3 regions of the Rheinheimera sp. UJ51 genome follow, and region 2 is predicted to be linked to each of the others. Evidence: predicted binding sites of a transcription regulator. Region 2 holds the regulator's gene; each other region holds the start of a gene.
What was found. Region 2 encodes LexA, which represses DNA repair genes until DNA is damaged. Its sites were predicted from a motif close to TACTGTNNATATNNACAGTA; they were not measured.
Positions count from the first base shown of each region.

Region 1: the regulator LexA is predicted to act here: its motif matches at 8,284-8,303, upstream of umuD (translesion error-prone DNA polymerase V autoproteolytic subunit).
Region 3: the regulator LexA is predicted to act here: its motif matches at 2,518-2,537, upstream of umuD (translesion error-prone DNA polymerase V autoproteolytic subunit).

Region 1 is NZ_JAJHOG010000005.1:246,947-257,730, reverse strand. It holds gene recB (exodeoxyribonuclease V subunit beta) at 1-3,573, shown strand, start outside; gene recD (exodeoxyribonuclease V subunit alpha) at 3,563-5,755, shown strand; gene LMJ53_RS08905 (HEPN domain-containing protein) at 5,890-6,570, shown strand; gene umuC (translesion error-prone DNA polymerase V subunit UmuC) at 6,567-7,841, opposite strand; gene umuD (translesion error-prone DNA polymerase V autoproteolytic subunit) at 7,838-8,269, opposite strand; gene LMJ53_RS08890 (ABC1 kinase family protein) at 8,416-9,735, shown strand; gene LMJ53_RS08885 (M24 family metallopeptidase) at 9,747-10,784, opposite strand, start outside.
Region 2 is NZ_JAJHOG010000007.1:53,055-63,838, reverse strand. It holds gene LMJ53_RS10680 (GGDEF domain-containing protein) at 1-826, opposite strand, end outside; gene LMJ53_RS10675 (DUF885 domain-containing protein) at 1,079-2,824, shown strand; gene LMJ53_RS10670 (hypothetical protein) at 2,919-3,161, opposite strand; gene LMJ53_RS10665 (EVE domain-containing protein) at 3,204-3,662, opposite strand; gene tesB (acyl-CoA thioesterase II) at 3,726-4,595, shown strand; gene plsB (glycerol-3-phosphate 1-O-acyltransferase PlsB) at 4,592-7,093, opposite strand; gene lexA (transcriptional repressor LexA) at 7,174-7,794, shown strand; gene coxB (cytochrome c oxidase subunit II) at 8,106-9,251, shown strand; gene ctaD (cytochrome c oxidase subunit I) at 9,255-10,784, shown strand, end outside.
Region 3 is NZ_JAJHOG010000024.1:5,748-14,895, reverse strand. It holds gene LMJ53_RS16695 (hypothetical protein) at 294-1,136, shown strand; gene LMJ53_RS16690 (hypothetical protein) at 1,535-1,903, opposite strand; gene LMJ53_RS16685 (hypothetical protein) at 2,183-2,410, opposite strand; gene umuD (translesion error-prone DNA polymerase V autoproteolytic subunit) at 2,552-2,980, shown strand; gene umuC (translesion error-prone DNA polymerase V subunit UmuC) at 2,980-4,257, shown strand; gene LMJ53_RS16670 (RelA/SpoT domain-containing protein) at 4,674-5,840, opposite strand; gene LMJ53_RS16665 (hypothetical protein) at 6,125-6,826, opposite strand; partial or broken gene LMJ53_RS16660 (IS3 family transposase) at 6,957-7,114, opposite strand; gene LMJ53_RS16655 (hypothetical protein) at 8,871-9,148, shown strand, end outside.

The DNA of each region.
Region 1 (10,784 bases), on a different contig from region 2:
GCCGCGGTGTTGTTTCGAGACACTGAAACACCGGCTGGCGCCGATCCTTTTTTGGCGGCGCTAAAAGCCGAGTTTGCCGTTGAGCACTGGCCACAATGTGCTTATGCGTTGCAAATGGCCAGCGAAGCGATGGATGAAGCCAGTGTTAAAACGATCCACAGCTGGTGTCAAAATGTGCTGCGTGAGCATGCTTTTAGCAGTGGCAGTTTATTTAGCCAGCAATTAGTCACTGATCTCAGTCAATTTAAGCTAGAAGCCGTACGTGATTATTGGCGTAACTTTTGTTACCCCTTAAATGCGCAGCAATTGCAGGCGGTGCGTGCTGTTTGTCAAAGCCCAGAAGACTTGTTAGAGCGGATTAACGGTTTATGGGAGCATGCCAAGCCAAGCCTAACGCCCCTTGATTTGGCCGAGATGATCAACGCGCAACAGCAGCAGTATCAGCAGCAGATCTTAGCGGCGCAGCAAGATTGGCAAACGCGCTTACCACGTTATATCGATTGGGTTGATTTGGCCTGCAACAACAAATGGCTGGATAAACCACGCACTTATAATAGTAATAAGGTACGCAAAGACTTTTCGGCATTAAATCAATGGTTAGCCACTGCCGATGAGCAGGTACTGCAAGATTTTCCTGATTTAAAAGACGCGCTACTAAAAAACTACGGTAGCGATTTTCAGAGTAATTACACTGGCCCAGCTTTAGAGGAAGATTTTCCGGCGCAGTTATTGGCTCTGAATAGCTTGTTTAACCAAGGCCCGGATTTAACCCTGAGTTTATTAAGCCATGCCGTCAGTTGGTGTAAAGCGCGGTTTCAACAGCAGTTAGCGCGGGATGCGTTAATGGGTTTTGACGATATTATTGAACAAACGGCGCGCGCGGTCACGTCGGCGAGCGGTGCACAATTAACCGAGGTACTTCGACAGCAATATCCGGTAGCGCTGATTGATGAATTTCAAGATACCGATCCGGCGCAGTACAGCATCTTTAATGCGGTGTATCAGTTAGCCAACGATCGGCAAGATCTTGCGGTATTTTTAATTGGCGATCCAAAACAAGCCATATACGCCTTTCGTGGCGCCGATATTTTTACCTATCTGCAAGCCCGACGCGACACCGCAGGGCGTCATTACACCTTAGCAACGAATTTTCGCTCTAGCCAAGCATTAGTCAGTGCCACCAATGCCATCTTTATGCCAGCAGAGCAGGCCGCTGGCGAAAAAGCTTTTTTGTTTAATAGCGCGCAAGGTAATCAAGTGCCCTTTGTTGAGGTTGCGGCCAAAGGCGTTAAAGCGCAATTACTGATTGATGGCAAGGTACCAAGCCAAGCGTTAACACTTTGGCAGTGCAGTGCCTCGATGCTAGACAGCAGTATGGATGACAGTAAACCACTGAGCATTGAACGCTATCGGCAAAGTCAGGCTGAGCACTTTAGTGATTATATCGTGCAGCTGTTATTGCAAGCGGCGGCGGGCAAAACCGGTTTTCAGCAGGGCGACGAGCCGTTGGTGCCGCTGCAAAGTAATGATATTGCTATTTTAGTCAGTACCCACAAGGAAGGGCATTTAATGCAACAAGCACTGCGCCAACGTGGGCTGGCCAGTGTCTATTTATCTGATCGGCAATCGGTGTTTGATACCGAAGTGGCGCGCGATCTGCTAACGGTACTGCACGCCTGTGCTGAGCCTGGCGATCGCCGTGCGCTGTTAGCAGCTCTTTATACCGCGTTGTTGCAATTGCCGTTAACTGAGCTCGACCGCTTACAGCATGATGACCAGTATTGGGATCAGCGGGTCGGGCAATTTTACCAATTTGCCGCTACCTGGCAGCAGCAAGGTGTGCTGGCGATGATCCGTCAGTTATTACAGCAATTTGCTATTGCCGAGCGCTTATTAGCTGACAGTGCCCGCAACAGCGGTATCGCTGGCGAGCGTTATCTAACCGATTTGCTGCACTTGGCTGAAGTGTTACAACAAGCTGCGGCGAAATTGGATGGGCCCTTGGCATTGATCCGCTTTTTACACGAGCACATTTATCAGCGTGACAGTTTGCAACAAGCGGCCGATGAGCAAATTGTTAGGTTAGAGAGCGATGCTGAGCTGATTCAAATTGTCACGATCCATAAATCAAAAGGCTTAGAATATCCGCTGGTGTTTTTACCTTTTATCAGCAGTTGTAGACCCATTAAAGCCGATGACAAGGTGTTTAATTTTCATGATGAACACGGTCAGTTACAGCAAGTATTGCAAGCAGACGAGTTGATGCTGGCTCGCGCCGATAAAGAGCGTTTAGGCGAAGATATCCGTAAGCTTTATGTGGCACTCACCCGTGCCAAGCATGCCTGCTGGGTGAGTTTAGCGCCAGTGGGAAGCAGTAACAATCGGGTTTGGCAAAAAACCGCCTGGGCACATTTAGCCGGCTTGGCTAACAACGCCTTACCTGATGAGTGGCTTAAGCAAGCACAGCAGGTGTGGCAACACCCGGCGATTGCTATTACGCCTTTGCCGCAAGCTAGTAGCAACGTGTTCTATCAGGTAGCGCCAAGCTCCGAGCCCGCCGCCGCTGCGCAAGCACGGCATATGCCAGCCGATCATCGGTTTGATTTATGGTGGGTGGCCAGTTATTCCGCGTTAAAATACGGTGCAATGCGCCAGCCGGACAGTCCGAGTGAGCATAATCTGTTGGATGAGCAAGACGATGCACGGGATGAATTGGCTTATGCCTTAGCGCAAGATACTGCAAGTCGTGCACCGAACCATGACACTGCCGTAAGCAAGCAAGCTATGGCGCTGAGCCTACACGATTTACCCCGCGGCGCAGGGCCCGGCACCTTTTTACATAACCTATTGCAAGATGCAGCCGATGAAGGCTTTGCTAGCGTGGCGCATGACGCTGCTGTTCGCGCCGTTATTTTGGCTCGGCGCTGTCGTCATGGCAGTTGGCTGGCACGGCGGGAGCAGCTCGATAGCTGGCTGATGGCCTATTTGCAATCACGTTTTACGCTCGCCGATGGCACTCAGCTGTGTTTAGCCGATCTTAAGCACTATAAGGCTGAACCCGAGTTCTGGTTTGCGGTTAATGGTATCAGTACGCTGCAGCTCGATCAGTTGGTCTGTCAGCATGTGCTGCCAGGTTATGCCCGGCCGGGTTTACAAGCGAATTATTTGAATGGCATGCTCAAAGGCTTCATCGATTTAGTGTTTGAGCATAATGGACGTTATTATGTTATTGATTACAAGTCGAATTATTTAGGGCCAGATAACAGTGCTTACACGCCAAGTGCGATGCGCGATAAAATATTAAGTAGTCGTTACGACTTACAATATGTGTTGTACACGCTGGCATTGCATAAGCTGCTAAAAGTGCGGTTAAAAGAGCAGTATTGTTATGAGCAGCATATGGGCGGCGTAGCCTATTTATTTTTGCGCGGCCAAACATCTAACGGCTGTGCCGCCTTTACCGATCTGCCACCGGCCTCGCTAATTACAGCGCTGGAGCACTATTTACACCAAGGTTCACCGCAGGGTGACTCGGCTAAAACCGTCAGTAAGGAGCCGCAAGATGTCGAATAACCTGGTGAGCAATGCCGCCGAGAGCGCCTTACTTAAACAGATCAACAGCCCGCAATTATTGCAGTTATTGGTGGATTGGCAGCGAGTGGGTTGGTTAACTGCGCTCGATTTAGCCTTTGCTCGTTTTATTCAGCAGCATACGGCGGTTGCAAGCCCAGCTGAGTGTGACACAGCTAACCGCACTGCCACGGACCTGTCTAACAATATCAGTATGCTACTTGCCGCTTTGCTTTCGCATCAAGTGGGGCGTGGTCATGTCTGTTTATCGCTTAGGGCGTTATTAGCCGAGCCAGAGCGGTTGTTGAATATCTCTGTGGAGAGTGCTTTATTAGCGCCAACTAGCGCTTCGTTTACGCCGCTATCAGCGGTGTCCTCTGCATTACTCGCGCCAAACCTTGGCAACGAGCAGGAAGCTTCATTAGTGACGCCTACAGCGTTATTAGCAGGTTTAACACTTACCGAGCTGCAGCAGGCCTTAGCGCACAGTGCCGCGGTGCAAGGTTCGAGTGAACAGCAGGAAGCACATCCTTTAGTGCTAGTGGGTGAGACACTCTATCTTTACCGTTATTGGCAATATGAGCGGCAGTTAGCGGCTGATTTACAGCGTTTAATGCAGCCGGTTGCCAAAGCATTACCGCCGGTGGCGCAGCTTAATAGCTGGTTAAGTGAATTATTTGATACCCCACAAACCACCGCTGCCATTAACTGGCAGAAACTGGCCTGTGTGAACACGCTGCGCAGTCATTTTAGTGTGATCACGGGCGGGCCTGGTACCGGAAAAACCTATACGGTGGTGCGCTTATTAGCCTTATTGCAACGGCTGCATTTGGCAGACTCGGCCGATGCTCAGGTTCGGCCGTTGGTGATTAAATTGGCAGCGCCTACCGGTAAAGCGGCGGCACGTTTAAAAGAGTCGATCCAAGCGGCTACCGAGCAATTACGGCAGTTACCGGCCAGTTGGCACAGTGCGCTTCAGCAGATTAGCGCTGACAGTTCGACTTTACATAAATTACTTGGGGTGCAAGCAGGTACACGGCAATTTCGTCACCACCGCGCCAAACCTTTAGCCTTAGATGTATTGATTATTGATGAAGCCTCGATGGTGGATATTGAATTGATGCATGCCACCTTAGCGGCTTTACCGCCCGGTGCGAAATTAGTATTGCTGGGCGATAAGGATCAGCTGGCCTCGGTGGAAGCGGGCGCCATTTTAGGGCAGTTATGTGCTGGCGCTGAGCAGGGCGGTTATAGCCGTGAAACCTTAGCCTTCTTGCAAAGTTTTACTCAAAGTCTCTTACCGGAATTTATGCATGATGCTGAAGCACCGCGGCATTTACAACATGTGATCATGTTGCGCGTCAGTCGACGTTTTGATGATAGCAGTGGTATTGGCGCACTGGCTCGTGTTGTTAATCACGGTCGCAGTAACGAGGTATCGGCATTATTTAATCCGGACAGTGGTTTTACCGATCTGCATTTATTACAGCCAACACAGCCAGATCCAGAAGGTCAGCAAGCGCTGTTAGCGTCTCTGCAGCAACTTTGTCAGCAAGGTTTTGCCGGTTATTTGCAGCAAATTTCAGCTCGGCCTGCGCCTGGCGCGAGTGCTGAGCAGTTTGAGCGGTGGGCACGCTCGGTGCTCAAGGCTTATCAAGGCTTTCAACTGTTAACGCCCGTACGCGATGGCCCTTTTGGTGTCAGCGGTTTAAATGCGTTAGTGCAGCAAAGCCTTAGCTTTGTATCACGTAGCGCCTCGGCACAAGGGCGGCAAGATAGCTGGTATGAAGGGCGGCCGGTGATGATCACGGCGAATGACTACAACTTGAATTTGCGTAATGGCGATATTGGTATCGTGCTGCGATCCGCCGATACAGAGCAGAAACGGGTGGTGTTTGTGGACAGTGATAATCAACTTCGTTGGATCTTACCCAGCCGTTTAGCCGAGGTGACGACTGTTTTTGCCATGACGGTGCATAAGTCACAAGGCTCAGAGTTTACGCATACGGTGTTAGTACTGCCGGATCGTGATAACCCGGTGTTAAGCCGTGAACTGTTATATACCGGCTTAACCCGCGCTGCTCAGCAACTGACCTTAGTGGTGCCGTCATGGTCCGTGCTAACACAAGCGGTGGATCGGCCAACGATCCGGGCAGGGCAATTGCACTTATCTTTTAGCCCATAGCCCATGCCGTTAATATTACGGTCAATCTCCCCCTGATAACGCGGCATAAGCTGCGCTATTCAGGGGGGAATGGTACTTGCCATCCTCGCGATATTTATGCATCATAAGTTATTGAATGCTATGGATTGGCTCTTATGTTGACTTTAACGGATTTATCCTACGCTAAACTCAAAACCTATCAGCGATTACATCGTGATCATTTCCCTGAAAATTTAGCGTTGCGGGTGCATCGGGCGCTGAGTTGGCTAGCCCGCGCCGAAGCCGCCAGAGCGGCGCAAGATAGCGACAGTGCCTTTATCTTTTATTGGATCAGCTTTAATGCCGCCTATGCCAATGATTTTGGTCAAGCCGACCGGTTACCGGAGCAAGAACATTTTCAGCAGTTTTTAGCTAAGATCTGCGCTTATGATACCGGTGAACACTTGTATGAGCTGATTTGGCAGCAATTTTCATCCAGTATTCGGCTGTTAATCAGTAATCATTTTGTCTATGCACCGTATTGGGAGTTTCAGCGCGGTCGTATCAGTGAGGCTGAGTGGTTAAAACGTTTTGCGCAGTCTAAAGAGCAAACCCACAACGCCTTAGCCAACAAGAATGTGCCGCTGGCGCTATCGCATATTTTTAATCGTTTATACACCTTACGTAATCAACTTATGCATGGCGGCTCGACGTGGAATAGCCAGGTAAATCGTCAACAAGTGAACGATGCCAGTAATTTACTGAGTAAACTGGTACCGCTGATTATTGGTTTGATGATGAATGCGCCCGATCAATTATGGGGTGAGGCGATTTACCCGGTGATTAACCCGTCTTAGCTTACCACCGGCAACTGTAACCAGTTGGTGGTGTACGCCGGAGACAAATGTTGCCGTTTCATCGCCCAGCTTTGCTTCACGCCTTGGCTGGCAAACCAGATCTTACCTTTACCCGACTGATTATACCGATCGAGCGTTTGCATTAAGCTGGGATCGGCATGATAACTGGCGGTGGGTTCAAATAAGCTGGGTTGATATACGCCCTCATCATAAAAGTCACTTAACATTACGCCGGCTTTGGCATAGCGATAGCCATCGCGCCAGATCTGCTGTAATAAGCGGTTAGCTAAGGGCAGAAAATCACGGGTATCAGCACTAGGCGCGCCCAACGTGGCATTGGCGCTGTTGGCATAATAAGGCTCTTGTGGTTTGCTAAATGGGCTGGTGCGTAAAAATACCGTCAGTTGTCGAGCATGTTGCCGCTCTTTGCGCAGTTTTTGACAGGCCCGTGCCACATACTCGGCAATGGCTTCTTGCAATAATGGCTGCGCGGTAATGCGCTCACCAAAAGAGCGCGAACTAACAATCTCTTTTTTAGTGGGGGGCTGTTCTTCTAACGGGATACACGACTCACCATTCAGCTCGCGTACGGTGCGTTCGACCACCACCGAAAATTGCTGGCGAATAAAGCTGGGATTGGCATCGGCTAACTGTAAAGCGGTGTGGATCCCCAGTGCTTGTAAACGGATCGATAACTGGCGCCCAATGCCCCAGACTTCACCAACAGGTAATAAGGCCAGCAGCTTACGTTGGCGCGTGACGGCGGTGAGGTCAACCACACCCTGGGTTTTTGGCCAAGTTTTTGCGGCATGATTGGCTAATTTGGCTAACGTTTTACTCGGCGCAATACCGACACATACGGAAATGCCTTGCCACTGGGCAATACGCTGCCGAATGATTTGGCCATACTGCGTTAACTCGGTATGCGGTAAGAGGCTCAGATCTAAAAAGGCTTCATCGATACTGTACACCTCAACGGCGGGGGCCATTAATTCTAAGGTGGTCATCACCCGGGCAGACAAGTCGGCATACAATGCATAATTCGATGAAAAGGTGACAATACGGTGCTGTTTAATTAACTCGTTAATTTGAAACAACGGCACGCCCATTTTTATGCCCAGCGCTTTCGCTTCTTTAGAGCGCGCCACGACACAGCCGTCGTTATTCGATAACACCACCACCGGGCGGTGTGCTAAGTCAGGCCGAAACAGTTTTTCACAACTGGCATAAAAGTTATTGCAATCGACCAGCGCAAAACAAGATGCTTTCATTTACGATTAAACCGACGAATGGCATTGGTTACCACGCCAAAGATCTGTAACTCATCGGCGTTTTTAATGTGCACTGGCTGGTAGCGTGGATTCTCTGGCAGCAGCATCAAATTCATTTTGCAGCTTAAACGCTTCACGGTAAATTCGCCGTTGATTGAGGCCACCACTATGTCTCCGTGTTCGGCGGTCAGCGCGCGATCAACCACCAAAACATCATCTTCAAAAATGCCCGCTTCAATCATCGAATCACCCGATACGCGCACAAAAAATGTGGCGGTGGGGTGATGAATACACAACTGGTTTAAATCGATACTTTGCTCGATATAATCTTGCGCGGGTGAAGGGAAGCCCGCAGGCACCTTGCTGCTAAAGAAAGGCAACCGAATGGGTGCGCCGGCTTGCGCCTGACCGAGAAACTGAACAGACATGGCATTACCTCGAATACTGTTTATCTATACAGTGTAGTATGCCTTGCTTCAGGTTGCACAACAAGTGCTAACTTATGCCCGAGAAGCAACCAAAAAGCGCTTGGCTGCGTATAGCCTACTATACAGATTGCAAGAGTAAGGTACTTATGTCGGCAGGTAGTTCAAAGGTGCCCGCGCACCGCATATCCCGTTTTGGTAGTTTAGCCTCACTGGCCGGTCGCGTGGCCGGTGGCATGCTGGCTGAAGGGGCACGACAATTAGCCAAAGGCCAAGTGCCGTCTAAAAAAGACTTGTTACTTACCCCAGGCAATGCCAAACGCGTCGCCGATCAATTGGCGCATTTGCGCGGTGCGGCGATGAAAGTCGGTCAGTTATTGTCGATGGACAGCGGTGATATGCTGCCACCGGCCTTAGCTGAGATCTTAGCGCGCTTGCGTGCCAGCGGTAACCCCATGCCCGTTAAGCAGTTAGCACAGGTGTTACGCAACGAATGGGGTGAGCAATGGCAGCGTCATTTCAGTGATTTTACCTTTACGCCTTTAGCCGCCGCCTCGATAGGTCAGGTGCATCAGGCTTATCATGACAATGGCCAGCGCCTTGCGGTAAAAATTCAATATCCGGGGATTAAAGCCAGTATCGACAGCGATGTTGATAACGTGGCGACCTTATTACGCATTAGCGGGCTGGTGCCCAAAAGTGTCGATTATCGTGGGCTCTTAACCGAAGCAAAAGCACAATTACACAGCGAAGCCGATTACTTGCAAGAAGCCACCTACTTGCGTCAGTATCGCCAAGCCTTGGGGCACAGCCCACACTTTGTGGTACCCGAAGTGTTCTCAGAATTAACCACCGAAAACATTTTGGTAATGAGTTTTGTGGAAGGCAGTGCGTTAGAGGCATTAAGCAGCCATGATCAAGCCGAGCGCGATCGGGTGATGGGCTTGTTGTTTGAACTGCTGTTTCGTGAATTATTTGAATTTAAATTGGTGCAAACCGATCCGAACTTTGCCAATTATTTATACAACACGAAAACCCAACAGCTGGTGTTGTTAGATTTTGGCGCTTGTAGGCATTACAGCAGCCGCTTTAGTAACGGTTATCGTCAATTATTTGCTGCGGCCTTAACAGAAGATCACGCGGCGATGGCCGCTGCGTTAACGCAGATTGGCTTTTTTAGCCAACAAATTTTACCCGCACAAAAACAAGCGGTACTTGCTTTAGTGAATTTAGCGGCCGAGCCTTTAAAGCACGATAGCGCCTTTGATTTTGGGCAAACGGATTTAGCGCTGAGAATCCGTGAAGCGGGCACCGCCTTAAGTATGCAGCAAGATTACTGGCATACACCGCCGGCAGATGCGATATTTTTACATCGTAAAATAGGCGGTTTGTATTTGTTGGCGGCGCGGCTAAAAGCGCGCGTTAATGTACGGGCTTTATTAGCCCCGTATTTAAGCAACGAGGCTTAAAAACAACGCGCTTAACGTACTAGATGCCATTGTGTTTGCCGACCGGCTAAATAGATCACGCGCCGACCATCGAAATAGGCGCTTTGTTCTAGCTTGACCTGCAACAGTTGGTTTTGCCACTCGGGTACCGCTTTTTTGATGTTACCTTCAATGGCATAAGCGGTATTACTGTAAAGTGGCCAATCGCCATGGATCTCGGTAGGGCCTTGATTATCCCACATACCAATAGTCGGGCCTGGGGCATGGCCGGTAAAGCCAATCGGGTGGGTGTAAGTGCTGCTGATGATACCTGCTGCTTGGCTTTTTTGTTGTACGGCGGCTAACACCTGATTACCGGTACGACCCACCACAAATTGCTCAGTTAACAGATCTTGCCAACGATTACCGGTGGCCAAAGCGGCACGAATACCGGCTGGCGCTTGCTCCTCATCGGCTTTAAGCACATAAGCCATCTCTTGGGTATCAGTACATAGGGTTAGATAACAAATGCCAACATCGGTATGCAAAATATCACCGCGTTGGATCACGCCACTTTGACCACAATTTGCAGCATCAGCCGCACAAGCAGTGCCGGCACGTTGTAAGCTGACATAGGGCATAAACCACACCGGCAGTTGCAACTGAGCAAAACGTTCACGGATATACCATGCCACATCATCGGTATGGGTTACACCGGGGGTAATTACCTTACTGCTAAAGGCTTCGGCAATCACACCGCGAGCAAGGCTAACACTGTGTGGATAGACGCTCAGCTCGGCTGCTGTGCGCTGTTCAAACCAACGTACCACCAGCTTTTCAGCGGAGATTAAACGCGATTGATACGCTGGCGGCAGCACGGCTTGTAAACGGCTATGTAAAGCTGACGATAAACCATCGGCGACCGGCCAATCTTTAGACACATTAATGCCGATACGCTTCGGGTTTTTACTGACAATTAACTCTCCCAAGGCCTGCCATTGTTCATCTAAACTGCCGCCTTGCCAGGCTGAGTTGTAAGGTGCACCTAACGGGTAACGATTCACCGTGAGTTTTTCGATAGTACCGTCGGC
Region 2 (10,784 bases):
TACGCACTTGTTCGGCAATTTCATTGGCAGTGCGTAAATCAACATCGGGTAGTAATAATAAGAACTGTTCGCCCCCAGCCCGAACGGGTAGGCCGCTTTCTTGCACATAACTGCGCACTTTAGTTGCCACTTTTGACAAGATTATGTCGCCAATAAGATGGCCATAATCCTGATTAAAGCGGCTGAAATGGTCTAAATCGACCGCTATGGCGGCAATTTGTCGATCGGGTTGCTCACTCAGCCATAAATCAACTTGGCTTTGCATGGCTACGCGGTTATACAAGCCGGTTAGCGGGTCTTGTAAACGCTGTTGCTTGATTTGCTCAAGTTCATTGCGCAGTTGGTGGCTTTGTTGATTGGCACTTACCAGCTGTTGATTTAGCTGTTGCTGTTGTTTGCGGTAAGTCAGGGTAACTTGTTTTAACTCTGCTAATGCCGGGGGCATTGGCATAGCATCTTGTTCAAGTTTAAACACGGTATGATCAAGCTGATCAATAAAGTCTTCCGTGGCTTCGGCGGCTAAGTCGGTATAACCAGACAGGCGCGTGACCATACCAGAAACATCTTGCAGTAACTGCTCTTGTTGTTGTTGTTGTTCGGGCAGCAAATGACGGTTGTATAACTCCGCCATAATAAAATCATCGAAGCGGGCTTTAGCAGCCAATTTTTCTTCAATTGCTTGGCACAACGCGTTGTTGTTACCACTGATATACTCATACCCAACCGTGTAGTTTGTCGGATGAGCCGCCAACTGGTTATGTTTCAGAAAAGCAACGACTTGAGCGGCTTTATCCGTGGCTTGCTGCATCGTATCTTTATACTTCATAGCACGACTTAGAGCTCCGTTAACGGTAAGCTGTTAATTAACAAAACCATAGTACGTGATATAACGTCAGTGGCAACAGGTTTTACGGATAATTTGTTATATTCAGTGAATTAATCCCAAAGTTGTTACGGAATTTAAAATTTAATTACTTAATTCTCACGATAAACAGCGGTAATGCTGCGTTTCGTTGGGCTGTTATCTGGGAATAAAGCCGCTACAATCAAAAATGAGCGATTAAAACAGGGTGTGTTTATGCTAATGACAATAAAAAGAGTGGCAGGCGTATTAACCGCATTAGCCTTGCTGAGTGGTTGCGCTTCTAAAGTGCCCGCACCAGCAGAATTAAGCTTCAAAGAGGTGGCAAATACCATTTGGTTGGCGGAAAGGGCCCTACAAACTGCAGCACCAGGGCAGTTAATGGATATGTCTGCTGAGGCCATGCGCTTGCGGCAAAATCAACGTTTAGCTTTACAGCAGCGTTTATTGGCCATTGACAGCTCGCAGTTGACTGAACAAGAGCAAATTGATCATGCTATTTTGGCTTATCGTTTAGCTGACGAAATAGATCAGTATCGTTTTAATGCGCATTTGATGCCGCTGACATCTGAATCCGGTTTTCATACAGCTTTAGCGTTTAGCTTACAGCGTACCGCCATTAAAGACAGTAACGATATCGAGCAGTATTTACAAAAGCTGGCAGCGGTACCCCAGTATATGTCGCAGCAAATGAGTTGGATGCGTCAAGGTTTAAGCCAGGGTATTACTCAACCTAAGGCCGTGCTGGCGGGATACGAGCAAAGTATTAGCTCTTATATTGTGACAAATATAGAACAAAGCGTATTTTTTCAGCCTTTATTGCAAAAGCCGGCGGCTGTAAGCGATATGCAATGGCAGCAGTATCAACAACAAGCCAAAAATGTGATCAGATCAGAAGTGAACACGGCTTATCAAGCGTTTTATCAGTTTATGGTTGATGAGTATCTGCCGGGCGCGCGGGATGATATTGCCGCCAGCAGCTTGCCCGATGGTAAGGCGTTTTATCAAAATCGTTTAGAGCATTACACAACGTTAAAATTAACACCTGAACAGGTGCATGCTACCGGTGTGGCCGAAGTTAAACGTATTCGAGCTGAAATGCAGCAAGTGATTAATAGTTTGGGATTTGTCGGTAGTTTTGCTGACTTTGTTCAGTTTTTACGTACCGATCCACAATTTTATCCACAATCAGCAGACGAACTGCTGCGTTACGCCGCGTACTTATCGAAACGCGCCGATGCGCAATTACCGCGTTTTTTTAAGCTATTGCCACGGACACCTTATGGTGTGGTAGAAGTACCTGCTGAAATTGCGCCTAAATACACAACCGGTCGTTATTCGGGAGCAACACGTGATGATCAAGCGGGTTTTTACTGGGTAAATACCTATGCATTAAACCGGCGGCCATTATATGAAATGGAAGCGTTAACGCTACACGAAGCAGTGCCGGGCCATCATTTACAAATTTCCTTGGCCAGAGAGCAAGCAACACTGGCTGATTATCGTCGTTCATTTTACACCTCTGCTTTTGGTGAAGGCTGGGGTTTATATGCGGAGTACTTAGGTATTGAAATGGGTTTTTATCAGGATCCCTACAGTAACTTTGGCCGCTTAACCTATGAAATGTGGCGCGCCGCCAGATTAGTTGTGGACACCGGTATGCACAGTTTAGGGTGGAGTCGGCAACAGGCTATCGATTTCTTAGCGCAAAATACCGCACTGTCGTTACATAATGTGCAAACCGAGATTGACCGTTACATCAGTTGGCCAGCGCAAGCACTGTCTTATAAATTAGGCGAGCTAACCATTAAACGTTTACGCCAAGAGGCCGAGCAGAAACTGGCTGAGCGTTTTGATATTCGTGAGTTTCATCAGGTGGTATTAGGTAATGGCAGTGTGCCATTAGCGGTGTTAGAGCAACAAGTTCAGCGGTATATTGCCCAACAGCTAACTACAGAGTAGATAAATCCATCTAAATAAGCATGCCGGCAATTGCCGGCATGCTTATGTTAAACCTGAAGCGAAGCTGTGATAAGCAGCTAGCAAATAAACAAGTCTAATGACGTAAGACAATGTTGGGTGCGGTATCTATTTCACCATCATGATCAATGGCGGCCAACTTGCCTTCAAAATCAAGCACCGCTATTTTTCCAAATGCCATATTCCTGACAAACTGTAATTGGTAACCATAGCGTTGCAGTTCAGAAACAGCAAATTTCTGAGCTAGGCTAAGTTGTTGCCAAAAATAATCAATGTCCCTATTAATCCGGCGCCTTTCTTGTGACTGAGTTGCAAACATGCTGGGCTCCAAGATGGTTAAGATCGATTAGTCTGCGCTGCATTACTGTAAATCAAGTAATGCTTGCCATTGTTCTTTAGTTAACGGCATGACAGATAAACGATTGCCTCGTTGGGTTAACGAGTGATTCTGCATCATAACTGAGCTTTTGATTTTGTCCAACCTGACCACTTGCGAGAATCGTGTCAAATATCGCAGATCCACGGCGATCCATCGCGGTTGCTCAGCTGTTGCTGTTTTATCATAGTAGGGGCTGTCTGTTTGAAACTGACTGGGATCAGCGTAAGCCGCCCGGACCACTTCTACTATTCCTGCTAATCCTATAACGCGGCAACTGGAATGATAGATCAGCACTTGGTCGCCCACTTTTACGGCATCTCGTAAAAAATTACGTGCCTGATAATTGCGCACACCCTCCCAAACAATAGCTTGTTCTGGCGCATTCGCAAAGTCGTCAATGCTACATTCGGCCGGTTCTGTTTTAAATATCCAATAGTTCATTTTGCCAGTCTCCATGAATTACGGCAGAATAACAGGACTTATTATCACGGAACAGGCCAGAATATGAGTCAGGTATTAGCAAATCTATTGTCTTTACTGAAGCTAGAAAGCATTGAGTTAGGGTTGTATCGTGGCCAAAGTCAAGATTTAGGCTTCAAAGCGGTGTTCGGCGGGCAAGTGATGGGGCAGGCGTTATCTGCGGCGAAAGAAACTCTACCCGAAGAGCGCAAAATTCATTCGTTTCACTCTTATTTTTTAAGACCCGGTGATGCCAGCAAGCCGATTGTTTATGAAGTAGAAAACATCCGCGATGGTAAGAGTTTTAGCACCAGACGGATCAGCGCTATTCAATTTGGCAAACCCATTTTTTATATGACCGCATCGTTTCAAACCGGTGAAGTGGGGTTTGAGCATCAAATTGCCATGCCCGAAGTCCCGGCACCTGAAGAGTTAGTATCTGATTTAGATTTTTATCAGCAGCATGCGGCACAAATTCCAGAGAAGTTACGCAGTAAATTTATCTGCGAAAAACCGATTGAAATGCGACCTGTCGATTTTCAAAACCCTTTTTCGCCACAAGTGAGTGCCGCTAAGCGTTTTGTTTGGTTTAAAGCCAATGGCAATATGCCGGATGATTTACGCGTACATAAGTATCTCTTAGCCTATGCCTCTGACTTTAATTTTTTACCCACGGCACTGCAACCGCATGGTCGCTCATTCTTAGCGCCGAATATGCAAGTGGCCACCATAGATCATGCCATGTGGTTTCACCATGATTTCCGCTTTGATGACTGGTTGCTATATGCGGTAGATAGCCCTGCGGCATCAGGCGGCCGTGGTTTGGTGCACGGCCATTTCTTTACCCGCGAGGGTCGCCTTGTAGCAACCACCATTCAACAGGGCGTTATTCGCGAGTATGCCAGTGCCGATTAAGCCCGACTTTCCTTCGGCATAATGCTATTAATACTTTGCAGTACGTCACTGCGTAGCAGCACATTTACGGTTTGAGATAAGGTGCTAAGCTCTGCCGTGGCACATACTCGGTTGTCTTGATCCAACCGAGTATAGCCTGCCTGTTTTAGTGCCTGACTTAACGTGGCGAATAAATTTTTATCGTAGTATTCGGGTGCATTAATACCGTGCAGTGTTAATAAGCGTTGCGCCAACTGATGGCTTTGCTGTTCTAAATCTGCACGATCTAATGGGCCATGCGCGCGCAATAAATTAAAGACCACGGCATAACGTTGTAAAGTATGCTCGGCATTATGTGCGAGCAGCTCCAGCATCACATATTCGCGATTGTGTTGAGAGGGAGCACGATACTGCTCGTCATCTAACTTTACTAAACCCTGATGCGTAAGTTGTTGCAAGATGGTTTTTACGTAGTTGCCTACCGAGGGCACATACAAAAATAATTCCTGGCGCAGCAAACTATACAATTGTTCGGCAATACGAATTAGCTGGCTTTGGCTGGTTTGTTGTTGATGTAAAACGGCTGAGGCTAAGATGGCTGGGATAATAAATAAATGCAGAATATTATTACGATAATAGCTCATTAATACGGTATTCGCCGGCGTTAAGCTGATGACATCACCGAAACTATCCCGACTAACTTGGATTTTTTTCATCTGCAGGGCATGATCAATCATGTCTGCGGCAGACATATGCGGCAGTGTCACCAAGCTATGATAGGGCGCACCTTGCTGGAGTTGCAGGTAGCAGTCAAGTTGCTGGATCAGTTCTTGCCGACTAATAGCTTGTTTATCGCTGGCTAATAGCGCCAGTGACAGCAAATTAATGCTATTCAGTGCCGCGGCCTGATTGATATGTCGCATAATTTGCTCAGACAATTTAGCCACCAGCGGGTTCAGCCACTGCGGTTTAGGCGCTTCAAGAGCATTAATCTCGCTTTTCCAATCCGGTATTTGCTGCGTTAAATAGTGATTGAGTGAAATGGGTTCGCCAAAATTAACATAGCCAAAGCCATAATCGCGTAAATTACGGATCGCCTTAAGTACACCACCAACCGATTCCTTTTTCTTGCCAGAGCCCTGCAATTCACTGAGGTAAGTGTTTACTTCCATGACATGCTCATAACCCAGATAAACCGGCACTAAAGTAACGGGGCGATCAATGCCACGCAGCATTGATTGTACGGTCATCGCCAGCATGCCGGTTTTAGGGTTTAATAAACGTCCCGTGCGACTACGGCCGCCTTCGGTGTAGTATTTAACCGCATAACCTTTCATAAACAGCAAGCTTAAATATTCGCGAAAAACGGTTGAATACAACTTATTGCCACTGAAACTGCGTCGAATAAAAAATGCCCCACCACGACGAAAAATCGTGCCTGCAGGCCAGAAATTTAAGTTAATGCCTGCGGCGATATGCGGTGGCACTAACCCCTGATGATAAATAATATAACTGAGTAGCAAGTAATCCATATGACTTCGATGGCAAGGTACATAAACAATTTCATGTCCTTTTTGTGCCAGATCGCGCAAGGTGTCGACATTATTGACCTTAATGCCAGCATAAAGCTTTTGCCATAACCATGTCAGAATACGATCACCAAAACGTAAAGTTGACGTGCGGTAATCGGCTGCAATCTCTTGCAGTAATTTGCGAGCTTCTTGTCGCGCCGCGGCGTAATCACCATTGCGGTTAGCCGCTTCATCGGCGATGGCTTTTTTAACCGCAGGCGTGGCTAATAGCGCATTAAATAACTGACTGCGGTTCATCAGTTTTGGCCCTGTTGCTGCCAGTCGCTGCCGATAAAAGTGGATCCGTGACATGCGCAGCAGTTTTCTGGCAGTGCTGGCTTCAGCGCCAAATTGTCCAGCCATTTGTTGTAGATCTACTGGTTTACTTAAGCGCACCAGCGTGTGTCGACCTGAGATAAACACAATCAGTAACTTAGCTAACCAGTTAGGTGAATGAGCTTCCCCTAGTAACCATTTAATACTGTCTTCCTTACCTGGTGCACGGCCCCATAAGATCGAGATCGGCATCAGCTGTGCCTGTAATTTGGGATTGGCTAAATGAGCCGCGAGTAATGTTTGTCCTTGCTTTAATGCACGGGTCTCGCTGCGGCCACCAATGATTTGGTGAGGTTTTTCGAGAAATAAGATGCGTGATAATTTCTGCCCCCGCAGTTCGACATGGCTAAGCGGATCGGGCAAGGCTAATTGCTGGCAAACGCGACGCAGCGTGGCGACATCACTGGCTGATTCGGTGTGGCAAACATAAAATAATGGCCGCTCTGTACTCACTCCCAGTTGTTGTAGTGGGTTATCAGGAACGATTTTGAATTTAACGAGTAGACGAATAGGCCATTTTAATAATAAGGTCAGTAACGACAAGCTTGAGAACATAATGATACCGAGCAAACTGAACAGTGCTAAGAATACCACAGCTGCGTAAGCTGGCAAATTCAGCTGCAGAACAACGCTTGGCATTTCGAAAAAGGCTGTATATACTGACAGTACTTACTGTATAGGTAGCCAGCATTATGAGACCATTAACGCCTCGTCAGGCCGAAATTCTGCAATTAATCAAAGATTACCAACAAGAAACCGGAATGCCACCCACGCGCGCCGAGATTGCGCTGCGTTTAGGTTTTAAATCTGCCAATGCAGCGGAAGAACATCTCAAAGCCTTAGCTAAAAAGGGGGTACTGGAGATGATGCCCGGTACCTCGCGAGGGATCCGTTTATTGGAAGACGATTCCGCTCCCGAGCAATTGGGTTTGCCTTTGGTGGGTAAAGTTGCCGCTGGCCAACCTATCTTAGCCGCTGAGCATGTACAAAATCATTATCAAATTGATGCGCATTTATTTAAACCCCATGCTGACTTTTTACTTCGGGTACAAGGCATGAGTATGCAAGATATCGGCATCCTCGATGGCGATCTGTTAGCCGTGCATAAAACCACGCAAGCAGAACATGGCCAAGTGATTGTCGCCCGTGTCGATGATGAAGTAACGGTAAAGCGTTTTCAGCGGCAAGGACATGAAGTTTTATTGCTTCCTGAGAATCCAGATTTTGAGGTGATTAAAATCGATTTACGTGAACAGCAATTTGCCGTTGAAGGCCTTGCTGTAGGCGTGATCCGTAACGGCAGTTGGCTATAAAATAGTCGCTGTTCAACAAGTTAATTTACAATTGCACTGGTATGACCTCTAGGTTTTATCGGTGCTTTTGCATTTTAGGGGTTTACATAACGCTCATCCTGGACAATTCTTAAGCGGCAACTGTTCAAAAAATAATTAACGTTAACAGTGGCTGGTTTCAGCGCTTGCTTCGAAATCACAAAAAAATAATAAAAATAAGAAATTGCGAAACTTACCACATAGATTCGGTCAGGATAGGTTGATATAAAGCCGTGTAGTTCTGTGTTCTTGGTTTCTGCAGTTTGCAATGCAAATGACAGAGGAGAAGTACAGTGACAAACACGCGTTGTCTGGTTTGGTCGCTGCCGACCCTATTTTTTGCCGCATCGGCAAACGCATCAACATCTATGCCTTTGAATATGACCAAAGGCGCTACGGAGATCAGTCAGCAGGTTTATCAACTGCATATGACCATTTTCTGGATTTGTTGTGCTATCGGTGCAGTGGTGTTTGGGATTATGTTTGTATCCATGATCCTTCACCGCAAAGCAAGAGGGGTGCAGCCGGCTTCATTTCATGAAAGTACCAAGGTTGAAATTCTGTGGACGACCATTCCGGTCGTGATTCTTGTTGTGATGGCATTTCCCGCCACGACCACTCTATTGGCGATGGATGACACCTCCGCTGCCGATGTGACCGTGCAAATCACTGGTTCGCAGTGGAAATGGCATTATAAATACCTTGAACACGATGTTGAGTACTTTTCATTATTAGCGACACCCAGAGAGCAAGTGGCCAATAAACTGGCCAAGGGTGAAAACTATCTATTAGAGGTCGATCGGCCTTTAGTGATTCCTGTTGGGAAAAAAATTCGCTTCTTGATGACCTCTGATGATGTGATTCACTCGTGGTGGGTACCTGCCTTTGCCATTAAAAAAGATGCGAACCCTGGCTTTATTAACGAAGCATGGACTCGGGTAGACGAGCCTGGCACTTATCGTGGGCAATGTACTGAGTTATGCGGTAAAGACCACGGCTTTATGCCAATCGTGGTGATTGCGAAAAGCGAAGAAGATTATTTAGCGTGGATCCAGCAAGAAGAAACGCGGATCGCCAGTGAAAAAGCCGCCGAACAAGAATTGCTAGCCATGAATATGAGCATGGCAGAGTTAATGAGTACCGGTGAGAAAATCTATCAAGGCTGGTGTGTTGCCTGTCATCAGGCTACTGGCATGGGGTTACCTGGTATTTTCCCTGCGTTAAAAGGCAGCGAGTTAATCCTTAATGATCGCAACGGCCATATTGATGTGTTGGTTAATGGTCGCCCGGGTACCGCGATGCAGGCGTTTGGTAAGCAACTCAGCCTAAAAGAATTAGCAGCGGTTATCACCTATACCCGTAATGCTTTTGATAATAATACCGGTGATACCGTGCAGGCTGCCGATGTGTTCGCTGTCCAGCAAGGCAAGGGAGAATAACCGATGTCAGCAATTACTACAGAACATGATGATCATGCGCATGATCACAAACCTAGCGGCATAAAACGCTGGTTGTTTACCACGAACCACAAAGATATCGGCAGCATGTACCTTATTTTCGCTTTGGTGATGTTTTTCCTTGGCGGCAGTATGGCAATGGTTATTCGTTTGGAGTTATTCCAGCCGGGTATGCAATTTGTCGAACCTCATTTCTTTAACCAAATGACCACAGTGCATGGCTTAATCATGGTATTTGGCGCGGTAATGCCGGCCTTTACCGGTTTAGCTAATTGGATGATCCCAATGATGATTGGTGCGCCAGATATGGCGTTACCACGGATGAATAACTGGAGTTTTTGGATCTTACCTTTTGCGTTCTTGATCCTTTTACTCAGTTTATTTATGCCAGGCGGTGGTCCCAGTTTTGGCTGGACGTTCTATGCCCCGTTATCGACAACCTACAGCGGTGACAGTACGGCGCTGTTTGTGTTTTCGGTGCATATCATGGGTATTTCTTCCATTATGGGGGCAATTAACGTGATCGTCACCATTTGGAATTTACGTGCTCCTGGTATGACGTGGATGAAAATGCCCTTGTTTGTCTGGACGTGGTTTATCACAGCATTCTTACTGATTATGGTAATGCCTGTATTAGCCGGTGCGGTTACGATGGTGTTAACGGATAAATATTTTGGTACCAGCTTCTTTGATGCTGCCGGTGGCGGTGATCCCGTGCTGTTTCAGCATATTTTCTGGTTCTTTGGTCACCCCGAAGTGTACATCATGATTTTGCCAGCCTTTGGCATTATCTCCGCCATTATTCCAACCTTCGCCCGTAAACCGTTGTTTGGTTATGCCTCTATGGTGTATGCCACCGCCAGTATCGCTATCTTGTCGTTCTTGGTTTGGGCACACCATATGTTTACTACGGGGATGCCGGTGTTTGCGACCTTGTTCTTTATGTATTGCACTATGTTAATTGCCGTACCTACCGGGGTAAAAGTGTTTAACTGGGTGGCCACAATGTGGCGAGGAGCCATGACGTTTGAAGTGCCGATGATGTTTGCCTTGGCCTTTATTGTGCTGTTTACCATCGGTGGCTTCTCGGGTTTGATGTTGGCGATAACGCCAGCTGACTTCCAGTACCATGATACCTATTTCGTGGTAGCACACTTTCACTATGTGTTAGTAACAGGCGCAGTGTTTTCGATTATTGCGGCGGCTTATTACTGGTTACCTAAATGGACTGGCTACATGTATGACGAGCGTCTTGGCCAGTTGCATTTTTGGTGTTCTTTGATTTCTGTAAACATGCTGTTTTTCCCAATGCACTTCGTTGGTTTAGCGGGTATGCCACGCCGTATTCCCGACTATGCCCTGCAATTTGCTGACTTTAATGCTTTTATCAGTATCGGTGGCTTCCTGTTTGGCCTGTCGCAACTGATCTTTGTGTGGGTGTTGGTTAAATGTGCGCGCGGCGGTGTGCCCGCTACTGCGCAGGTTTGGGAAGGTGCTGAAGGTTTAGAGTGGGAA
Region 3 (9,148 bases), on a different contig from region 2:
GAACATGCGCCGCGTGGTTTACAGTGCTAGCGCCAACGGCGCGTAAAGCCAATCCAGCCTCGAGAGGCTAGGAGTGGCGGGCACTGTAGACCACATGTCTTTGCTGCGAAGGCAGCAGAGGCATCCTGCAACGCAGGCGGGCTTGCGATAATCATCGCAAGTGGCATTCAAAGACAGGCTGGGGTTCATCTTTCGATGAAAATTATAAGGTGTTTGTGATGAAAACGCATAATTTGCGTTTAGCGGCTTTAACTATTTCTGAACACTAACATCAGAATAGGAAGCTAAGCAGTATGTCCAATGACATCACCGAGCAATACCCCAGATATTTCGCTATTGATATGCAATATCGCCATGGCGTAAACAACACGCAAATTGGCAAATCCCGCCGTGAGCTCACCATGACATTAGTAGGGCGGTTTGGACTGACAAGCCCAATCATTATCGAATGGCTTTATGGCATTTCGAGAGCGCAGGCACTGGTGCATCTTAATGCGCTGACAAAGCAGCAGTTAGTCGAAGTGGTCAAAACGCATCGCTCACCTGATGACCGGGTTTATATACTATCTAGAAGCGGAGCAGCCTTTGTCGAACAACTGACTGGGATGCCCGTGTATTTCAGGTCAACTAGCCATCCCGAATTACGGGTTAATTTAAATACCGTTTATCACGATATCATTATGCAGTTTGTCATTCTGCTTGGCATGCCACAAAGCATCTTAGGCAATCATCACTGCCAGGATATCTGGACGTGCTTTTTAACGGATTTAGAAGTGAGAAAGCTAAGCAAGTCTGGAAGCTGGCGAAATGTTGATGCGATTGTACAAGAGCAAGATGGGTGCATTACTGCAATTGAAATGGAGCATAGCTTTAAACAGCTAACAACCCGCAAAAGCATTTTGCAAAAATACCTGCAGGACATTAACAATGGCTACTATCAAAAAGTGATGTTTTTTTCGCAGAAACTTGATGTGTTAAATGACATGAAGCGAATCAACGGTAAAGTGATTTCGTTTTTACAAAGTACCAAAGGGCCTGAGCGCATTACTGAGCAGGACGCAGATATTCTAAATGGTGCCTTGGTTTACCGCAGTAAATATTGTGATGAGATACGCCAGCGTTTTTACTCAGCATAAAACACAATAATGCCAGCTTTATGCTGGCGTTATTGAGGCACGTCCTTGTACCCAGTAAGAGTCCTTTCACCGGTTATGCCCTGACTCGGCATCCCATCGGGGAGCACATAAATGTGCTTGTGCACGCAGACATTTTGCTACGCACTACCCACAAAGTGCAGCCTAATGCACTTGTTCGCTTAGAGTTAACTTTCGTTAAACGTCGTTAGGCGCGACCTTCTAATACCATTTTCGCGATAGATGGGGAGTATTGAATGCGAACCGGCAGTGGCCTCATGTTTAAGATAAGTGTTACGAATTTAATTAAGTGCTGAGAAGGGGAATTGTGAGTTGGATAAGGATTATAAGTTATTTAACAGGTTACTTAATAAAAAAGGCGACCAAAGGTCGCCTAGGGGTTAACACGCAGCTTTGTAATGCCAATAAAGCTTAGCTGCAGCAAAATAGACATCAGGTGCAACAGCAAACAGTTGTTCAAACTCTGTTGAGAATGCCTGACAAAAATCAGCCATGTGACGTTCATATTCACTCAACACAAAAAGCATTTCGTCGTCCTTAACAAAGTTATGAAATGCAAACTGCTCTTGTATTGAACTGCTGATATAGAGCCCGGTAGCGCTGCCCTCAAGGCTGTGGCACAACACAATGTACTGGCTTGGGTTGATTTCACCATATGCATTTAACTCGGCATACAATAATGTGCGTTGTGGCGATAGCGCTAAGATATTGCTGTGCTTGTTGCTGTTAAGATTTTGATGTAATGACATGACCTCTCCGTTAGTTAATGTGTGTTACATCAATAACTAGTATCGGAGAAAGGGAACTTTGGTAGATTTTTTAGCTATTGCTAAATAGTGTTAATGTGAGACTGCATTTTTTCAAACTTGTACAAAAGTCTATGGCATTTTTTACGTCTTTCGAATTTACAGTTGAACAATTAACGTCCGTTATTGCTCTTGGCAATTAACTGAATAGTCGTTAGAGTAAATATTAAAAGGTTATTAATATCAATCTTATAAGCTTCGTGAGCCTTCTAATTTGCAGCATTAATTAACTTGATCGACAAGCCCGCCAAACCAGCTAAAGAGCATCTTATACGTTTTAAATTCTTGCTCATAAATATACTGAACGGTGTTATCAATACTGATCACCGATACGCGCAACCCGGAGGGTCCTTTTGATATGTGGGGGAGTGTTATAAGGTTTCTGCCCGCGCGTTTCCAAACGAAAAGCACTTCCTGAAATTGCTGTTCATTGACGACGTGTTGTTTCATAAATACCTTCCTTATTTTGTTCTTGTAATGTAGCTAATACGTGACGTTTTTCCAGTACATTTAAGGTTTTTAATGTCGAAGGCTTTAAAGCATGACGCAATCCGCTATACTGTTTTTATATACAGTTATTTGGGGCGTGTTATGTCATCAGAACTCCTTGGTAAGGTTGAGTTGGGTCAGCCAATATTTTTACCTCTATATGGTCATCAGATTTCCGCAGGGTTTCCTTCACCTGCACAAGACTACATAGAGCAAACGCTAGATTTAAACGAGCTTTGTATCCGCCATCCTGCGGCCACCTTCTTGGTTAGAGTCAGTGGCGATTCAATGAAAGATGCAGGCATTTTAGACGGTGATATTTTGGTGGTTGACCGCTCGGTGAGTGCGACTCATGGCGATATTATTGTTGCTGCATTAAATCAGGAATTTACGGTTAAAGAGCTTTGCTTAAAGCCAGTAAGGCAGTTGCGTCCTCACAACAAAGCTTATCCACCAATCCTACTTAAAGAGGACGATGAGTTTGAAGTGTTTGGTGTTGTTATTAGTGTCGTAAGGAAAATGACGCGCTGATGAGTAGTTGCTTTGCCCTTGTCGATTGCAATAACTTTTATGCTAGTTGCGAGACTCTATTTCGGCCTGATATTAAAGGTAAACCGATTGTTTTGTTGTCCAATAATGATGGCTGTGTGGTAGCGCGCTCAAAAGAAGCAAAGGCGCTGGGGATAAAAATGGGCATTCCCGCCTTTGAATTAAAATCACTCATTGCTAAAGGCCAGCTTCTAACTTTTTCATCAAATTACACGCTTTATGCTGACATTTCCGCAAGAGTAATGAGTACCTTGGAAATGCTCGCACCAGCGCTTGAGGTGTACTCCATTGATGAAGCGTTTTTAGATTTAACCGGCGTTTCACATTGTATGGATTTAACCGACTTCGGTAAAACAATCCGCAACACCATTCAAAAGCATATCGGCATGACGGTTTGTGTTGGCATTGCTCCGACAAAAACGCTATCAAAACTGGCAAATCACGCTGCAAAAAAATGGAGTAAAGCTGCTGGCGTTGTCGATTTAACCAATACCGTTCGGCAGCGCAAGCTCATGGCTCTTCTGCCTGTGAGTGAAGTATGGGGTATTGGAAGTAAACTAACGGCCAGGCTTAATAAATTAGGCATTCATACCGCACTAGACTTGGCTGATGCCAATCCATCCTTTATAAAACAGCAATGCTCAATCGTTGAGGCTAGAATTGTTGCAGAGCTTAACGGCGAGTCTTGTTTAGCGCTTGAGCATGTTGCACCGACTAAAAAACAGATTATAAGCTCGAGGGCCTTCGGAGAGCGCATAACCAGCAAGCCTAAGATGCATGAAGCTGTAAGTGAATATATTAGCCGAGCTTGCCAAAAGCTTCGAAAAGAGCAGCAGCAAGCTAAGCAGCTTACCGTTTTTATCCGCACCAGTCCCTTTAGTGACAAGCAACGTGAACCCTATTATGGAAACAGCATAAGTAATCAACTTACCCATCCAAGCAGTGATACTAGAGATTTTCTTACGCTGGGAAGCCGACTTTTAGACAAGATATGGAAAGATGATTATCGTTATGTGCGGGCAGGGGTGATGCTTACTGATTTTTATGATGAAGGCGTTTACCAAGTTGATTTGTTTGAACCAGAGCCGCCAAGCTATCAAAGCAAAGCGCTAATGACCATTATTGATACCATCAACTCAACGGGCACCGGAAAGGTGTGGTTTGCAAGCCAAGGTATTGCACAAGAGTGGAGCATGAAACGCGCCATGTTATCTCCACATTACACAACGAAATGGACAGATTTGCCGATCGCACGATAAAAAAGTATTGCGATCATTTAATCTCAGCTTCGTGCCAAAAGCGGAAATTAACTGGAATCTGATTAAATCGGCGTTTTTCACTGAAAGCGGGCATTCGCCCAATAACTGCTCAGAATGCTCGCGAAATTTTCGAGTGGTTATCTAACACATAAGCTGAGCGTTCATGTTTATGGGCAATGCCCTAACAAACTTATTTGTAGCTCTTAGTTGTTCTGTTTTACCATAGATAATCAGCAGCACACGCTCACAAGTGCGTAAACTTGCCATCAATTTCATAAGCCAAACCGAAATTCGAATAAGTATGAGTTGATAAATTAAATCTCGCTCAATCCATTTAATTGCTGATGATTTGGTTTTCGGTGCAACGGTTTTCATTTCGAGCTTTTTAATTGGCTCCAGTACTATGACCGGGCTTTTTATGCTCTTCTCATTTGATACCTTGGGAGAACTGCTTTACTAAAATAATTAGCCTGCATCGTTGCAAAATAGTCTGTGATGCATAACACGCAGCTTAAAAACACTGTGGAATCAGCGAAGTAATTAGGGTAAGCCAAGCGCAATTCCGAAAACTTTGGGGTAGATACCATCGCAACGACAACGGAACTGTTGCCTGAGTGAATGAGTTCCTCATTGGCATACGCTTTCTCTGCCTCTTCATCCCCAGGTGGGAAGGTTTGTGCGGTGACTTCCGATTTCTCCAAATCAATGGTTATCAGTACGTACCCTTCACCACCATTTGTTTGATGCTTTTCATCGACGATATTGAGTGAGTTAGCAAAACCGTCAAATAGCTGCACCACATTTAAAGCGGCCAAACAATCATTACACTGTTTCATGGCTATGTAAGGTAATGAATCCCTGTCCAAAAGCGCTTTGCCAAACTCAGTTTTCATTTGATCGCTATAAAACTTGAATCGCGCACGGTGATTAAAGTTAACAAAGCCCTTAACCTTGTCCATGACGTCAAAGTGGGAGCTAAGCTGAATAAAAAGACTAGACCACTCAGGAGAGCCCTGGTTTGTTTTTAACGATTGATTGGTAAATAAATCTACAATTTCCACGGCGGTGGCCCAGCAGTGCTGAATAGGAGTTCGCAGCTGAACCTCGACGAAACGCTCAGTACCATCAGCGCCTGCAAACTTGCCAATAATATGAACGCTTCGATAGCCATCAGCCTTGGCGTCCTTAATGTAGTCGTTAACCTTACAACCGTTATCATCTAAAATTTGGAACTCAGGTCTTTTTCTGAGCTCTTTAAGGGCTTTATAGAGAGATTGTCGGTCTCGAATAATCACCCGGCATCCGCCAATATCATTCATTTTATAGAGGCTCATCTTTGGGTAGCGGATTAGTTTGCCATAAATTGACGCAGTCCTTTTCATGCGCCGTGCGAACAGTGCATTTTTATCAATGGGGATCACAATGCTTGATAATAGATCTAAAGCATTTTTAACGGGCTCCTCATGGGCCTGCCTCCAAAATGAAATTACTTCCATCATATTTCTAAGTGCTTCATCTGAAAGGCTATCAAAGACCCTCAAATCGTCTCCCGCTCTTGCTATTTTCTTTCCCGTATATTGCACAAACAAGCTCTCTTTAGGATAGATGATTAGGGTTTTGATTTTGTCGCCTGACGTCTATTTTCCAGTTTTAGTCTGCCAAGTAAAATGTCACCGCAGTATAGTGGCAATTGAATCGACCAAAACCCACCGATTCGAACTGTGGAATTTCTTTTGAAGCTCATACCCAGATTCTATGTTATTGAATCTGGGATTTCGATCTGTTTTAAATTCCATTTTATTCAAAAGAGACTTGCGCTTATTTTTAGCTGTATTTTAAATGGCATTAAGCTAGAAATAGGTATTGCTCATTCACTGATTTCGCTTTCCCACTCATCTCTTGTAGAGTTAATTTTTTTTGCGATATCTCTACAGTATTTCCTATCATTTGAATGTAAGTAGTTCCAGTATTCCATTATACCTAAATTTGACTCTTCATAATGCTGTCTAAATAGGTATGTAGATAGAACTGCTGGTTTGTGAGGATTCTCGTTAATATCTGGAATCCAGTATTTATCCCTAGCTTCAAGCAGAAAATTATTTTTTTCTAAAAAACAAAATAACTTAGCACCAAACATACTGTGACGAATTTTGATATTTGGACTTTCCAGCTTATATGAATCTAATATGTAGTTGAAGTCAAAAACTTCTCTCTTGTGTATATCAGTCTCACACAGAATCGGACATTCATTTATTATAAATGAAACTTCACTTACCACATCTTCTTTAGACCTACATTTTACAGCATAAATAAAATGACTTTGATTCGGGGAACATGATGTAATAATTACTGACTGACTTTTTCTAAAAATTTTTTTAGCTTCATCTTCAAAATAGCTATCTTCAAAATCGTATTTATTAAAAAAATCCTTAATCTCTTCTTCGCTCGAGAAGATTTTATAAAAGTGTCCAAACTCATTCATGTGCCATTCAATTAAACTAGAATCATCTTGAATTATATGAAAGTTATGCTCATCATAAATTGTGGTATCTACTACTATAAATCCCATAAATCCTCTATTTACTTCGCGCGTATACAGCACTTTGCTAATGGGCAGGTGCGTAATTAAATAACTTATTAAAGTACTCAATCTAAGGAGAATCCAATGTTGATCTGTACAAGCAAAAATTGAACCTTCGCTAAGCACCTTTCTTTATTTCAAAGTTCTCTGGGCTGAGATAGCAAAGACCACTATGCCTTCTGGTCATATTGTAATCAACTTCAATACACTCAAAAAATATTAACGCAACATTTCACTATCCGTTATTGGCTCATTCTGAAGTGCTTCAACCTTCAATGGTTTTTACGTAAGGTTTATTACCGCTATCAGCAAGGTCAACCTGGTTGCGCCCTGCACCATTACGCGCTTTGGAGTCATCAAAAACACCTTTTATTAGCACTTATGGTTGGTTTCGCGGTTAAGAGGATATTCGCAATGGCATTATGATGCTTAGGGATTTCTGCTTATCGCTCTTAGCAGTAAATGGCAGAAATTAGGTAACAACAAGTTGTCAGTGAAACGCCTCTATGAGGCGCAGAAAGGCCATATTGCTTGCGCCAAGGACGCATGTCCAAATCCCGCAAACCCGCGCCATATATGGATTCTATGTGCGCCAAAATCACCATAAAAGTAAGTGAATTACAAACTCAGCATCAACACTGAGTAGCAGTAGCAATAATCATCATCCATATTGTTCCAGAAGGAATTTAAGTAGAAACATATCACACCGCACTACAGTATTAGCGATCACACACAAAACCTCTATGGGGCTCAGAAAGGCCATAATACTTGCGCCAAGGACGCATGTCCAAATCCCGCAAACCCGCGCCACATATGGATTCCATGTGCGCCAAAATCACCATAAAAGTAAGTGAATTACCAACACAGTATCGACACTGAATAGCAGTAGTAATAACCACCTACCATATTGCTCCAGAAGGAATTTAAGTGTGAACATATCACACCGCACCATAGTATTAGCGATCACAAAAAAAACGCCTCTATGAGGCTCAGAAAGGCCATATTGCTTGCGCCAAGGACGCATGTCCAAATCCCGCAAACCCGCGCCACATATGAATTCCATGTGCGCCAAAAATACTAAGGAAGCAGGCAAACTACAAACACAGCAGCGGCACTGGATGGGTAGCCGCAATAACCATCCGCCTTAATATTTCAAATGAATTAGTGTGCACATTTTCTACCGTACAGAGACGAAAAAGTTTGTACACACAGTTTAAAAGTACGCGTTTGCCATGTGGTGGTTAATGTCTTCTGGTTAGTGCTATATCGACAAATTTTAGTCATTCATCCTGGTGCATCGAGCCGATTAGTGAACAAACTATATTGTTCGAGCTTCGGCTTTATTGTTGTCGTTGTGAACAAATTTTATTGTCATTAACAGGTAACGTTTCAGCCATTCTTCCTATCACTTGTATGAAGTTGACGCTAAACCTATACTCGATTATTGTCCTTCTGAGGTTGCCTCAGTAAAACCCTCAATCAAGTGGCTGCGGCATTTTCTTAAAATTTCTGGCAAGGGAGAATTGAAATGGAAGCTCTATGGTTAATACCTGCGGTGATATTAACAGTTGGTCTGGTTCTTGTTTGCTACAAACAGCGCAAGTCTGGTTAACTGGCTCAATCTAGCCTCATGTGGTGACTGCTTTATGCCGGGTTGTGCTAATGGTGTCTTACAATAAGCCTGACTTCTACTGTTGCTAAAACGTATGGGTTAAAAACGAACCAGACGCTGCGCTTGCTCTCAGTAGATTAGTTGTCAGCTAAACTCAGTAAAACAGGCAAAAAATAATTGCTTTGTAGGTCTGTGTTTCGCTAAAACCTTTTTTCAGTTTTGAATTATTTTGAATTATTTTGAATTATTCAACGGCCATCTATCTAAATTCCGTACATATACATCCCCCCATTTAAAAAACAGCTTGCTATTCAAACGAAAATAATTAAGTTCGGATAAGCACTCGTGCTGAGCATTATCGACAATTCGCTGCAAAGCCGGTGTAAGGATGTTGCACTTTAATCTGTTAAGGAGAAAAAATTGGGATTGTTCAACTGGTTTGGCGGTTTTTTGAAAGCAGTACAAATTTATGGTTGCCAACTGCTGGGCGGTGTTGTGGTAATCGCGATGATGAGCCCTTTAATAAAGTTGGCACTGATAGAGTCCGATGAAGAGCGTTTTTGTTATTTGGTCTCTGTGTTAATTACGATCAATATTTGGGGTTGCATTGGTTACTTTTTTTATAACATTCATGCCAAGACTAAAGGTTATTCAGTTCTATATGCGCTGCTGTATCCGTTTTTCTATGCGCCTGTTGC